Ramlibacter pinisoli: one gene and its partners. The protein of the gene in region 3 interacts with the protein of the main gene of each other region in a pairwise test. Links are inferred from orthologs where the notes say so. Each region holds a gene or a part of one and is shown on either strand. Other genes may lie near its edges.

Region 1 (3,972 bases), on a different replicon or contig from region 3:
GATGTCATCCGGCCGCCGCGGCGCAGCCAGGTGAAGGCAGTTGAACATGCCGAGCAGCATCCAGGTCACCGCGTCTCGTTGGCGTCGTCGATCCGCCAAGGATAGGCGCGGCGCAGGAAAAACGGCTAGCGGCCGGCACCACGTCGCGTTGCGCCGACGCCCCGACCTGCCCTGCCTTCAGCGCCAGCAGGCGCTGGCGCCTGCCCGTCAGCGGGCCGGCACGGGCACCGGCCGCGGCAGCAGCGTGCCGGCCCCGAGCGCCACCAGGGCGCGCGCCAGCCGGCCGGCCGACCGCAGCCCCAGCGCCAGGGCCAGGCGCAGGTCGCTCCAGGACTGCTCCACCGCCCGCGCCGCTGCCGGCTGCGGGGCGGTCTCGAAGTCCCAGCTGAAATACACCGGCCGCGCGGCGTCGCACGACTCCAGCACCAGCCGGCGGCCGGCCGCCACCCGCACGGAGTCGCCGGCGCCCAGCACGCGGTCGCCGAAATCGTTGGCGGGCCCGGCGTGCGGGCCGTCGAACGTGAGCCAGACCCGCCCGTGGGCGACGCGCAGCACGCCGTCCTCGCGCGGGCGCAGCGTGGTCGCACGGCCCTGCGCCAGCTTCCAGGTGCCGCTCAGGCGGGTGGTCGATTGTTGCGGATGCAGCAGCGCGGTCATGGACATGGCGATCTCCTGGTCTGGCATTGGCGGCAGTGAATGATGGGAGCCGCGCGCTTGTCGGTCCAATGAAATCCAGCTAGGCTTTTCATTCCGATCCCGCATCAATCCCTGGCCCGCCCCATGCTCCACTCCCAGACCCACCTGCGCACCCGCCCGGTGTCGGCCGGCTACCTGCGGGCCTTCGAGGCGGTCGCCCGGCACCTGAACTTCCGCGCCGCGGCCGAGGAAATGGCGCTCACGCAGTCAGCCGTCAGCCGCCAGATCCAGTCGCTGGAAGAGGAAGTGGGCGTGTCGCTGTTCCTGCGGCACACGCGGGCGGTGGAACTCACCACCGCCGGCAGCCAGCTGCTGCTGGCGGTGAACAACGGGCTGCCGCGCATCGACGCCGCGGTGCGCCAGATCCGCCAGAGCGCCGGCCGCAAGAGCGTGTCCATCACCACCTTCGCCTCGTTCGCCTCGATGTGGCTGATCCCGCGGCTGGAGCAGTTCCAGCGCGACCACCCCGACATCGACATCCGCATCGACGCCACCGACACCAGCCTGGACCTGGAGCTGGCCGACGTCGACCTGGCGCTGCGCTACGGGCCGGCGGCCAACATGCCGCCCAAGTCGGTGCGGCTGTTCGGCGAGCAGCTGACACCGGTGGCCAGCCCCTGGCTGCTCAAGAGCGGCAGCGCCGTGCACAAGCCGGCCGACCTGGCGCAGTTCGCGTTCATCGAGGCCGGCGACGCCAACCGCTCGCACCTGGAGTGGCTGACCTGGCGCCGCTGGCTCGACGGCCACCAGCTCACGCGCCTGCAGCCCAAGCGCTGGCTGTACTTCAACTACGCCTACCAGATGGTGCAGGCCGCCCTGACGGGCCAGGGCGTGGTGCTGGCCCGGCTGCCGATGGTGGCCGAGAGCCTGGCCAACGGCGACCTGATCGAGCCGCTGCCGCGGCTGCGCATCGATTCGCCCATGGCCTACTGGCTCATCGTCGGTCCGCGCGGCGCCCACCGCCCCGAGATCACCGGCTTTTGCGACTGGCTGCAGTTGCAGGCCCGGTCGACACGCCAGACCATCGGCGAGGTGCCGGACCCCGACACCGTCGACGACATCGACTGAGCGGCGCCGCCGGGCTCAACCGATCGGCCAGACCACGCCGTTGTCGTTGAGGATGGCGTCCAGCGGCACGTCGTGCGGCTCGGCCTCGAAATCGTCGAGGAAACCGGTGGTGAAGCCCAGGCCGACCGTGAACGGGCGCGGCTCCAGCTTGGACAGCGTGCGGTCGTAGAAGCCGCCGCCGTAGCCCAGCCGGTAGCCGCCGGCGCCGTAGCCGACGCAGGGCACGAACAGCAGGGTGGGCACGATGACCTCGGTGTCCTTGGGCTTGGGGATGCCGTAGGCGTCCTCCTCCATCGGGCAGCCCGGGAACCAGGCGTGGAATTTGAGCGTCTTGTGCAGCTTGTCCACCACAGGCAAGCCGATCCGGCGCAACTGCGGTTCGCCCTGCAATTCGCCGTCTTCCTTCCAGCGGTGCAGCGCCGGCAGGGGGTCGAATTCGCCCTTGATCGGCCAGTACGCCCCAATGGCGGCATCGGGGCGGCCCACCAGCCAGATGCGCATCACGCGCTGCAGCAGGTCGGACCGCCGCTGGCGGTCCGGCAGCGCCAGCCGCTCCTCGACCAGGCGCTTGCGCAGGGCGTTCTTGTCCTCCGGCTTGTCCATAATCCACCGATGAAGTTTCGAACGATTCTGGCACTGATCGCCGTGGGGTTTGCCGCAACCGTGGCGCAGGCTCAGAACCGGGGCGACGACACCCTCCTCGAGATGGCCCAGGCGTTCCGCCAGGGCAACAAGGCACGGCTGAGCCAGCTGCTGCCGCTGGCGCGCGGCCACGTGCTGGAACCCTGGGCCGCCTACTGGGAACTGCGCGCCCGCCTCGACACCGCCAGCACCCAGGAAGTGCAGGATTTCCTCGGCCGCTACGCCGGGACCTACCAGGAAGACCGGCTGCGCAACGACTGGCTGCTGCTGCTGGGCCAGCGGCGCGACTGGACCACCTTCGCCGACGAGCACCCGCGCTTTCGCATGAACGATGACGGCCAGGTGCGCTGCTATGCCGCACTGGTGCGCCACCTGGTCGAGGGGCCGGCGGCGCCGCCGACCCTGGCCGACGAGGTGCGCCGGATCTGGTTCGCCCAGCGCGGCGACGACGACGCCTGCACCCTGGCCGCCAGCCGCTTCCTCACCGAGACCAGCGGCCGCAACCGGATGAGCACCGCCGACGCCTGGCGCAAGGCCCGGCTGGCGATGGAGGCCAACCGGCCGAAGATGGTGGCCGCGGCGGTCGAGCTGGCCTCGGCCGAGGCCATGCCGCTGCTGGCCGAGCTGAACGCCAGCCCGGCCCGCTTCCTCACCAGCCGCGCGACCGCCAGCTCGCGGGTGCGGCGCGAGCTGATCGGCCTGGCGCTCATCCGGATGGCCACCACCGACCCCGACAACGCGGCCGCGCTGCTCGAGTCCAAGTGGGGCCCGCAGCTCAAGCTCGAGGAACGCAACTGGATCTGGGGCGTGCTCGGCCGCCAGGCGGCGCAGAAGCTGGACGACGACGCGCTGGCGCTCTACGCCAAGGTCACCCGCGACAGCGACCTGACCGACGACATGCTGGCCTGGAAGGCGCGCGCCGCCCTGCGCGCGGGCCGCACGCCGCAGTGGCCCACGCTGACCGCCGCCATCGACGCCATGAGCGACGAGGCACGCCGCGACCCGGCCTGGCAGTACTGGAAGGCGCGCGCCCTGCTGGCCGGCGGCCACGAGGCCCAGCGGGCCGAGGCGCAGAAGCTGCTGGAGGCGCTGGCCTCGCCCACGCGCGGCTTCTACGAGATGCTGGCACTGGAGGAACTGGGGCAGCGGGTGACGCCGCCGGCGCGCCCGGCACCGCCCACGGCCGAGGAGAAGGAGGCCGCCCGCCAGGACCCCAGCCTGGCCCGCGGCCTGTACGCCATCGCGCTCGGCCTGCGCGGCGAGGGCGTGCGCGAATGGAACTACGGCACCAACCTGGCCCGGCCCGGCGGCATGGCCGACCGCGAGCTGCTGGCCGCCGCCCAGGTCGCCTGCGAGCGCGAAGTCTGGGACCGCTGCATCAACACCAGCGAGCGCACCAAGGGCGAGGTCGACATCGAGCAGCGCTTCCCGCTGCCCTTCCGTGAGCAGGTGGTGCGCCGCAGCCTCGACATCAACCTCGACCCGGCCTTCGTCTACGGCCTGATCCGCCAGGAGAGCCGCTTCGTGATGGACGCCCGCTCCAGTGTCGGTGCCTCGGGGCTGATG
Region 2 (4,178 bases), on a different replicon or contig from region 3:
AGGGCGAAATTCTTTTCATGCCCTCTCGGGCAAGCACGCCGGGTGCACCGGACCGAAATGGAGCGGGTGGCGGGAATCGAACCCGCGTCATTAGCTTGGAAGGCTAAGGTTCTACCATTGAACTACACCCGCATCGGGCGCAACTCAGGAGCCCCTGGCGGACCCGCCAGCCATTGCCAGCGGGCGTCCTTCAGCTACTACCACTCGGTCTCTATGCACACTCGCCGACCTCTACAAGGAGGTTGGTGGAGGAGGCTGGATTCGAACCAGCGTAGGCGTAAGCCAACAGATTTACAGTCTGCCCCCTTTAGCCACTCGGGCACCCCTCCGGCGAACCTCGAAATATACCATGTTTCTCGTGCGTGGTCATCTGCGGCGCTAGGCAGCTGTCGGGTTGTCGCACGCCGGCCGCATGGAACTTGCAAGCTGGCGCGCATGCATCACCTCACCCTGGCCCTGCAAGGCGGCGGCTCCCACGGCGCCTTCACCTGGGGCGTCCTGGACACCCTGCTGGCCGACCCCCGCATCACCATCGAAGGCCTGAGCGGCGCCAGCGCCGGCGCCGTCAACGCGGTCGTGCTGGCCAGCGGCTACGCGACCGCCGCCGCCCGTGGCGCCGATCCACGGCAGGGCGGGCGCGACGCCCTGGCCCAGCTGTGGCAGAAGGTGGCCGCCTGGGACGCGCTCGGCTCCTGGCAGCGCCAATGGGCGCGCCTGCTCTGGGGCGGCATGGCACCGGGCCTGGCGCGCGGCGACTGGCTGGCCGGGGCGCTGCGCGGCACGGTCTCGCCCTACCAGAGCAACCCGCTGGGCCTGAACCCGCTGCGCGACCTGCTCACCGAAGCGGTCGATTTCGCCGCCGTTGCCGCCGGCCCGCTGCGGGTGTTCGTGTCGGCCACCCACGTGGCCACCGGCCGGGCGGTGGTGTTCACCGGCCGCCACCTCGACGCCGACGCGGTGCTGGCCTCGGCCTGCCTTCCGCTGCTGTTCAAGGCAGTCGAGATCGGCGGCGAGGCCTACTGGGACGGCGGCTACGCGGCCAATCCGGCGCTCACGCCCCTGATCCAGGACTGCAACAGTGCCGACCTGATGCTGGTGCAGCTCAATCCGCTGCGGGTGGCCGGCACGCCGCAGGCGGCCAGCGACATCGTGGACCGGATCAACGAGATCACCTTCAACGCCAGCCTGCTGACCCAGATGCGCACCATCGAGTTCGTCAACGGCCTGATCGCCCGCGGCGCGCTCGGCGGCAGCGCCTGCCGCACCGTGCGCATGCACCGCATCGACGGCGGCGAGCAGATCCGGGCCTACCCCAGCTCCACCCGCAACTCGACCGACGCCGCCATGATCCACGCGCTGTTCGGCCTGGGCCAGGCGGCGGCGCGGCACTGGCTGGAGCGGCACTACGAGGCCCTGGGCCGGCACGGCACCGTCGACATCCGCGGCGACTACCTCGACGACACCCGCGTGGCCCTGCAGTCGGGCCAGCCCGATGCGGCCCCGCAATGCACCGGCTTCCGGCCCTGGTTCGCCCAGCTGCTGAGCCGGCGGCGCCGGCGCTAGTCGAGCTGGTCGAAGTAGCCGGCCTGGCCGCGCTCGGCCAGCCAGCTGCGCGCCTGCGCGAAATGGCCGCAGCCGAGGAAGGGCACCGGCGGCCGGGACGCCGACAGGGGCGAGGGATGGTTGGCCTGCAGCACCAGCGCCGCCCGCCCGTGCGCGGCCGCGGTGGCCTCGATCAGCCCGGCCTTGACTTGCGCATGCGCGCCCCACAGCAGGTAGGCGCAGGGACTGGCGGTGGCGGCCACCTCGGCCAGCACCGCATCGGTCAGCTCTTCCCAGCCCTTGCGGGCATGGCTGCCGGGGGAACCGTCCTCGACCGTGAGGCTGGCGTTGAGCAGCAACACGCCGTGGCGCGCCCAGCGCAGCAGCGAGCCGCTGGCGGGGAACGGCCGGCCGGCGCCACAGCCCAGCTCCTTGAACAGGTTGCGCAGCGAGGGCGGGGGCCGCACGCCCGGCGCCACCGAGAACGCCAGGCCCTCGGCCTGCCCCGGCCCGTGGTACGGGTCCTGCCCGAGGATGACGGCGTGGACCTGCGCCAGCGGCGTCTCCTCCAGCGCCCGCAGCGGCCGCGGCGGGTAGACCACGGCGCCGGCGGCCAGGCGCTCGCGCAGGTAGGCGCTCAGCCGTTGTCCGCTGTCGCTGGCGAAGAAATCGTCGACCAGCGGCCGCCAGCCCGGCGCCAGCGGTGCGGCCGCCGGGTCCCAGTGCAGCAGCCGCTGCGGCGCGGCGTCAAACGGCAGCGCCGCCTGCGCCACGCGCTCAGCCGCCGAACAGCGCCGCCAGCGCGGCGCCGGGATCGGGCGCGCGCATGAAGGCCTCGCCGACCAGGAAGGCGTGGACGCCGGCGTCGCGCATGCGGCGCACGTCGGCCGGCTGCAGGATGCCCGACTCGGTGACCAGCAGCCGGTCGGCCGGCACCTGGGCCAGCATGCCCAGCGTGGTGTCAAGCGTGACCTCGAAGGTGCGCAGGTTGCGGTTGTTGATGCCGACCAGCGGCGTGCGCAGCTTCAGGGCCCGCTGCAGCTCCTGCGCATCGTGCACTTCGACCAGCACGGCCATGTCGAGGCTGCGCGCGATCGCCTCCAGCTCGGCCATCTGCCCGTCGTCGAGGCAGGCGGCGATGAGCAGGATGCAGTCGGCGCCCATGGCGCGCGACTCGTACACCTGGTAGGGATCGACCAGGAAGTCCTTGCGCAGCACCGGCAGGTCGCAGGAGGCGCGGGCCTGCTTCAGGTAGTCGGGCTGGCCCTGGAAGAACTGCCGATCGGTCAGCACCGACAGGCAGGCCGCGCCGTGCTCGGCATAGGCCTGCGCGATGTCGGCCGGCACGAAGTCGGCCCGCAGCACGCCCTTGCTCGGGCTGGCCTTCTTCACCTCGGCGATGACGGCCGCGCGGCCGGCCGCAATCTTGCTGCGCAGGGCGCCGGCGAAGTCGCGCGTCAGCACGCGGCTCTCGGCGTCGGCGCGGATCGCCTCCAACGGCACCTTCCGGCGCGCCGCCGCGATTTCCTCGCGCTTGACCGCGACGATCTTGTCCAGGATGTCGGCCATGGTCGTCAGCCGCCCAGTTGCCGCGACAGCGCCACCAGCCGCTCCAGCCGGTCCCGCGCCGCCCCCGAGGCCAGCGCTTCGCGGGCCCGGGCGATGCCCTCGCCGATCCCGGTCACCACGTTGGCGGCATACAGGGCCGCGCCGGCATTGAGGACGACGATGTCGCGCGCGGCGCCCGGCTGGTTGTCCAGCACCGACAGCAGCAGCGCCTTGGACTGCTCGGCCGTCTCGACCTTGAGCGCGCGGTTGCTCGCCATTGCCATGCCGAAGTCCTCCGGATGGATCTCGTACTCGCTGACCTGGCCGTCCCGGAGCTCGCCCACCATGGTGGCGGCGCCCAGGCTCACCTCGTCCATGCCGTCGCGTCCGTAGACCACCAGCGCATGCTCGGCGCCCAGGCGTTGCAGCGCCCGCACCTGGATGCCCACCAGGTCGGGGTGGAACACGCCCATCAGGATGTTGGGGGCGCTGGCCGGGTTGGTGAGCGGACCCAGGATGTTGAAGATGGTGCGCACGCCCAGCTCCTTGCGCACCGGCGCCACGTTCTTCATGGCGGGGTGGTGGTTGGGCGCGAACATGAAGCCGATGCCGACCTCCTGCACGCAGCGGGCGATGGCCTCGGGCGCCAGGTTGATGTTCAGGCCCAGGCTCTCCAGCACGTCGGCGCTGCCCGACTTGCTGCTGACGCTGCGCCCGCCGTGCTTGCTCACCTTGGCGCCGGCCGCCGCCGCCACGAACATCGAGCAGGTCGAGATGTTGAAGGTGTGCGAGCCGTCGCCGCCGGTGCCCACGATGTCCACCAGGTGCGTCTTGTCGGCGATGTGGACCTTGGTCGAGAACTCGCGCATCACCTCGGCGGCGGCGGTGATCTCGCCGATGGTCTCCTTCTTGACGCGCAGGCCGGTGATGAGCGCGGCCGTCATCACCGGCGACAGCTCGCCGCTCATGATCGCCCGCACCACCTTGAGCATCTCGTCGTGGAAGATCTCGCGGTGCTCGATGGTGCGCTGCAGCGCCTCCTGCGGGGTGATGGACATGGGGCTCTCCTCGTCAATGGGTGGGATTGT
Region 3 (4,253 bases):
GTCACGATCAACACCCAGATCCTCAAGCAGCTCGAGGATCGCGGCTGGGTCGAGGTGATCGGCCATCGCGAGGCACCGGGCCGTCCGGCGCTCTACGCCACCACCCGCCAGTTCCTCGACGACCTCGGCCTTGCGTCGCTGGACCAGCTGCCCATGCTCGAGGAGCCGTCGCAGCAGATGGTGGCGCTGGCCGGCCTGGCCGGCGGCGACGACGGCGCGCAGGGTGCGCTGGCCATCGAGGCGCCCGCCGATGCCGACGCGGGCCTTGCACCGGCCAACGAAGCCGCCATCCTGGCGCAGGATGCCCCCATGCCCGGAACGGACGACGCGGCAGCGCCTGCCGTCCCCGACCCGACCGACACCCCGGCCGTAGCCGGAGACGCCGACACCGGTGTTTCCGAGCCGGCGCCCTTGACCCGACGCGCATGACTTCCACCGACCTGCAGGGCGTTGCCCCGGACGCCGACGACGAGAAGGACAAGGCCGTCCAGGCGCCGGTCCAGCAGCCAGCCGCGGTCGCCGTGCCCGTGGCCGAGGCCCCGCGCAACCAGCAGCGCATGGCCGCCGACGACGAGGGCGAGGACGAGGACCACGCCGATGGCCACGAGGACGACGAGGACGACGACCACGACGACCGGCCCGTCCGGCGCGAGCCCAGCGGCCCGCCACCGGAGCCGATCCGCTTCGAGGACGTGGTCTCCGGCAAGTTCGACGCCGACGAGCAGAGCGCCGAGGTGGCGCTGGCCAAGCGCGTGCTGGCGCCGCAGGCCGACACGCCCAAGCTGCACAAGGTGCTGGCGCAGGCCGGCCTCGGGTCCCGGCTCGAGATGGAACAGCTCATCATGGAAGGCCGGATCTCGGTCAACAACGAGCCTGCCCACATCGGCCAACGCATCCAGTTCGGCGACCAGATCAAGGTCAACGGGCGCCCGATCAAGGTGCGCATCGCGCCTCCGCCGCCCCGCGTGATCGCCTATCACAAGCCGGCCGGCGAGGTCGTCACCCACGACGATCCGCAGAACCGCCCGACCGTCTTCCGCAAGCTGCCCAAGCTGTACCAGGGCAAGTGGCAGTCGGTCGGCCGGCTGGACCTGAACACCGAAGGCCTGCTGCTGTTCACCAGCTCGGGCGAGCTGGCCAACCGCCTGATGCATCCGCGCTTCGGTCTCGAGCGCGAGTACGCCGTCCGGGTCCTGGGCGCGCTGTCGGCCGAGGAGAAGCAGCGCCTGCTCGAGGGCGTGGAACTCGATGACGGCAAGGCCCAGTTCGGATCCGTCGAGGACGGCGGCGGCGAGGGCGCCAACAACTGGTACCGCGTCACGATCTCCGAAGGCCGCAACCGCGAGGTGCGCCGCCTGTTCGAGGCGCTCGGCCATGCGGTCAGCCGCCTGATCCGCATCCGCTACGGCGCCATGGTGCTGCCGCGCGGGCTCAAGCGCGGCGCCTTCATGGAACTGGACGAGCGCGACATCCGCTCGCTGACGCAAGCGGCCGGCGCGTCCCTGGCCGAACCGGCTGAGCATGGCGACGGCAAGTCGCGCAACCGCCGGCGCGGCAACCGCGGCGGCGGCCCGCGTCCGGACGCCGGCCAGTCCCGCGGAGCGGGCGGAGGCGGCGGCGGTGCTGGCGGCGGCCGGGGTGGCAGGGGGCAGGGCCAGCAGGGGCAGGGACAGCAAGGCCAGCAGCGCCGCAACAAGGGCGACCGCGCGGGCGGTGGCGGTGGCGGTTCCGGCGGCGGCCAGCCCGACCCCATGAAGACTTCGTTCGGCTACATCGGCGCGGACAGCTTCATGCGCCAGCGCCAGGGTGGCGGCGCCGGCGGTGGCGGTGGCGGCCAACGACGCGGCGGTGGGGGAGGCGGCGGCGGTGGTGGAGGCGGCGGTGGAGGCCCCCGCAGAGGCAATCGCGGCGGCCGTTGAAGCCTTGCCAGCCGGCATGAGGCCCGCCGGTTAAAATCCTGGGCTTTGCCGAACTTTCCCGCCTGCGGCGCCCCTAATCGGGGCGGCGCGGGCCTCGACACTTTTCCCTAACCGACTCCAGGAACCAGCAATGGCGATCGAACGCACCCTTTCCATCATCAAGCCCGACGCGGTGGCCAAGAACGTCATCGGCCAGATCTACGCGCGCTTCGAAGGCGCCGGCCTGAAGGTCGTGGCTGCCCGCATGGCGCACCTGTCGCGCCAGGAAGCCGAGCAGTTCTATGCCGTGCACAAGGCGCGCCCGTTCTTCAACGACCTGGTGAGCTTCATGATCTCCGGCCCGGTGATGATCCAGGTGCTCGAGGGCGAGAGCGCCATCCTGAAGAACCGCGACCTGATGGGCGCCACCGATCCCAAGAAGGCCGAGAAGGGCACCATCCGCGCCGACTTCGCCGACAGCATCGACGCCAACGCGGTGCACGGCTCCGACGCGCCCGAGACGGCCGCCGTCGAGGTCGGCTTCTTCTTCCCCGGCATGAACGTCTATTCCCGCTGACGCGGGAATCTCCCATGCGATGACCACGGCCAACCTCCTCGACTTCGACCTCGAAGGGCTGGCCGCGTTCTGCCAAACGCTGGGCGAAAAGCGCTTCCGGGCGACCCAGCTGTTCCGCTGGATCCACCAGCGCGGTGCGCGCGAGTTCGACCAGATGTCCGACCTGGCGAAGTCGCTGCGCGAGAAGCTGCGCGGCGCGGCCCGCATCGAGGGCCTGCCGGTCATCAGCCAGCACGAGTCCGCCGACGGCACCATCAAGTGGCTGTTCGATGTCGGCGACGGCAATGCCGTCGAGGCCGTGTTCATCCCCGAGGACGACCGCGGCACGCTGTGCGTCTCGTCCCAAGCCGGCTGCGCGGTGGGCTGCCGCTTCTGCTCCACCGGGCACCAGGGCTTCTCGCGCAACCTCAGCACGGGCGAGATCCTCGCCCAGCTGTGGTTCGCCGAGCATTTCCTGCGCGGCCACCTGGGCACGACCGACCGCGTCATCTCCAACGTGGTGATGATGGGCATGGGCGAGCCGCTCCAGAACTACGCCGCGCTGGTGCCGGCATTGCGCGTCATGCTTGACGACCACGGCTACGGCCTGTCGCGGCGCCGCGTCACCGTGTCCACCTCCGGGGTGGTGCCGATGATCGACCGCCTCGGGCAGGATTGCCCGGTGGCCCTGGCCGTGTCGCTGCACGCGCCCAACGACCCGCTGCGCGACAACCTTGTGCCCCTGAACCGGAAGTACCCGCTGGCCGAGCTGCTGGCCGCCTGCGGCCGTTACCTCGAGCACGCGCCGCGCGACTTCATCACCTTCGAGTACTGCATGCTCGATGGCGTCAACGACCAGCCGGAGCACGCGCGCCAGCTGGTCGACCTGGTTCGCGCCAGCGGCGTCAACTGCAAGTTCAACCTCATTCCGTTCAACCCGTTCCCGCAGTCCGGGCTGACGCGATCGCCCAACACCCGGGTGGTCGCGTTCGCGAAAATGCTGAGTGATGCTGGTATCGTCACCACCGTGCGAAAAACGAGGGGGGACGACATCGACGCCGCGTGCGGGCAACTCGCCGGCGACGTGAAGGACCGCACCCGCGTGGGCGAACGCATCGCCCAGCAGCGCACGGTCATGCTGCGGCAGGTCCCTGCCGGCGTCGCGAAAGAGGGTTGAATCACATGAAGCGCCTCGGCTCCATCGGTGTCGTGCTCACGGCCCTGTCCTGGTCCGGCCTGCTGGCCGGCATGCTCGCGGTGGGTGGCTGTGCCGCCCCGGCCACCGAGCAGGCCAAGACCAGCGACCCGATCACCGAATCCGACGAGCCCGAGCACCGGCGCCGCGCCCGCATCCGGATGGAGCTGGCGGTGGGCTACTTCGAGCAGGGCAAGACCAGCATCGCGCTCGACGAGCTCAAGCAGGTCATCCTGGCCGATCCCACCTTCCCCGACGCCTTCAACCTGCGCGGCCTGGTGTACATGCGAATGAACGACATGGGCCAGGCCGAGGACAGCTTCCGGCGGGCCGTGGCGCTCAACCCGCGCGACGCCAACACCCTGCACAACCTGGGCTGGCTGCAGTGCCAGCAGCGCCGCTACGACGACGCCCAGCGGTCGTTCGAGCAGGCGCTGAACAGCCCCATCTACGGCGACCGCGCCAAGACGCTCATGGCGCAGGGCCTGTGCCTGGCGCGTGCCGGCAAGCCCGGCGACGCCGAGCGCAGCCTGTCCAAGGCCTACGAGCTGGACGCCGGCAATCCCATCATCGGCTACAACCTCGCCAACCTGCTGTATGCCCG

Evidence for each region.
Region 1: the proteins of ndk (region 3) and GON04_RS24235 interact in binary tests that used the Escherichia coli proteins (3 or more experiments, as listed by UniProt). The link is inferred for Ramlibacter pinisoli from one-to-one orthologs.
Region 2: the proteins of ndk (region 3) and GON04_RS14495 interact in binary tests that used the Escherichia coli proteins (3 or more experiments, as listed by UniProt). The link is inferred for Ramlibacter pinisoli from one-to-one orthologs.

Annotation. Positions count from the first base shown.
Region 1 is NZ_WSEL01000009.1:2,055,272-2,059,243, forward strand. Bases 574-3,281 are described here. They hold GON04_RS24235 (5-formyltetrahydrofolate cyclo-ligase), read right to left. Parts: upstream 2,368-3,281; coding sequence 1,780-2,367; downstream 574-1,779. Other genes in these bases: GON04_RS24225 (DUF2917 domain-containing protein), read right to left, coding at 574-663; GON04_RS24230 (LysR substrate-binding domain-containing protein), read left to right, coding at 781-1,764; GON04_RS24240 (lytic transglycosylase domain-containing protein), read left to right, coding at 2,377-3,281. Also shown: more of GON04_RS24225, read right to left, coding at 208-573; more of GON04_RS24240, read left to right, coding at 3,282-3,972. UniProt on the Escherichia coli protein: Involved in the removal of 5-formyltetrahydrofolate.
Region 2 is NZ_WSEL01000007.1:77,270-81,447, reverse strand. The notes cover bases 438-3,351. They hold GON04_RS14495 (uracil-DNA glycosylase), read right to left. Parts: upstream 2,316-3,351; coding sequence 1,560-2,315; downstream 438-1,559. Other genes in these bases: trpD (anthranilate phosphoribosyltransferase), read right to left, coding at 3,117-3,351; trpC (indole-3-glycerol phosphate synthase TrpC), read right to left, coding at 2,320-3,111; GON04_RS14500 (patatin-like phospholipase family protein), read left to right, coding at 438-1,563. Outside these bases: more of GON04_RS14500, read left to right, coding at 436-437; more of trpD, read right to left, coding at 3,352-4,148; GON04_RS14480 (LysE family translocator), read right to left, coding at 4,162-4,178. UniProt on the Escherichia coli protein: Excises uracil residues from the DNA which can arise as a result of misincorporation of dUMP residues by DNA polymerase or due to deamination of cytosine.
Region 3 is NZ_WSEL01000003.1:131,620-135,872, reverse strand. What follows is about bases 774-3,762. They hold ndk (nucleoside-diphosphate kinase), read left to right. Parts: upstream 774-2,049; coding sequence 2,050-2,475; downstream 2,476-3,762. Other genes in these bases: pilW (type IV pilus biogenesis/stability protein PilW), read left to right, coding at 3,637-3,762; rlmN (dual-specificity RNA methyltransferase RlmN), read left to right, coding at 2,495-3,631; GON04_RS01830 (pseudouridine synthase), read left to right, coding at 774-1,919. Also shown: SMC-Scp complex subunit ScpB, read left to right, coding at 1-429; more of GON04_RS01830, read left to right, coding at 426-773; more of pilW, read left to right, coding at 3,763-4,253. UniProt on the Escherichia coli protein: Major role in the synthesis of nucleoside triphosphates other than ATP. The ATP gamma phosphate is transferred to the NDP beta phosphate via a ping-pong mechanism, using a phosphorylated active-site intermediate.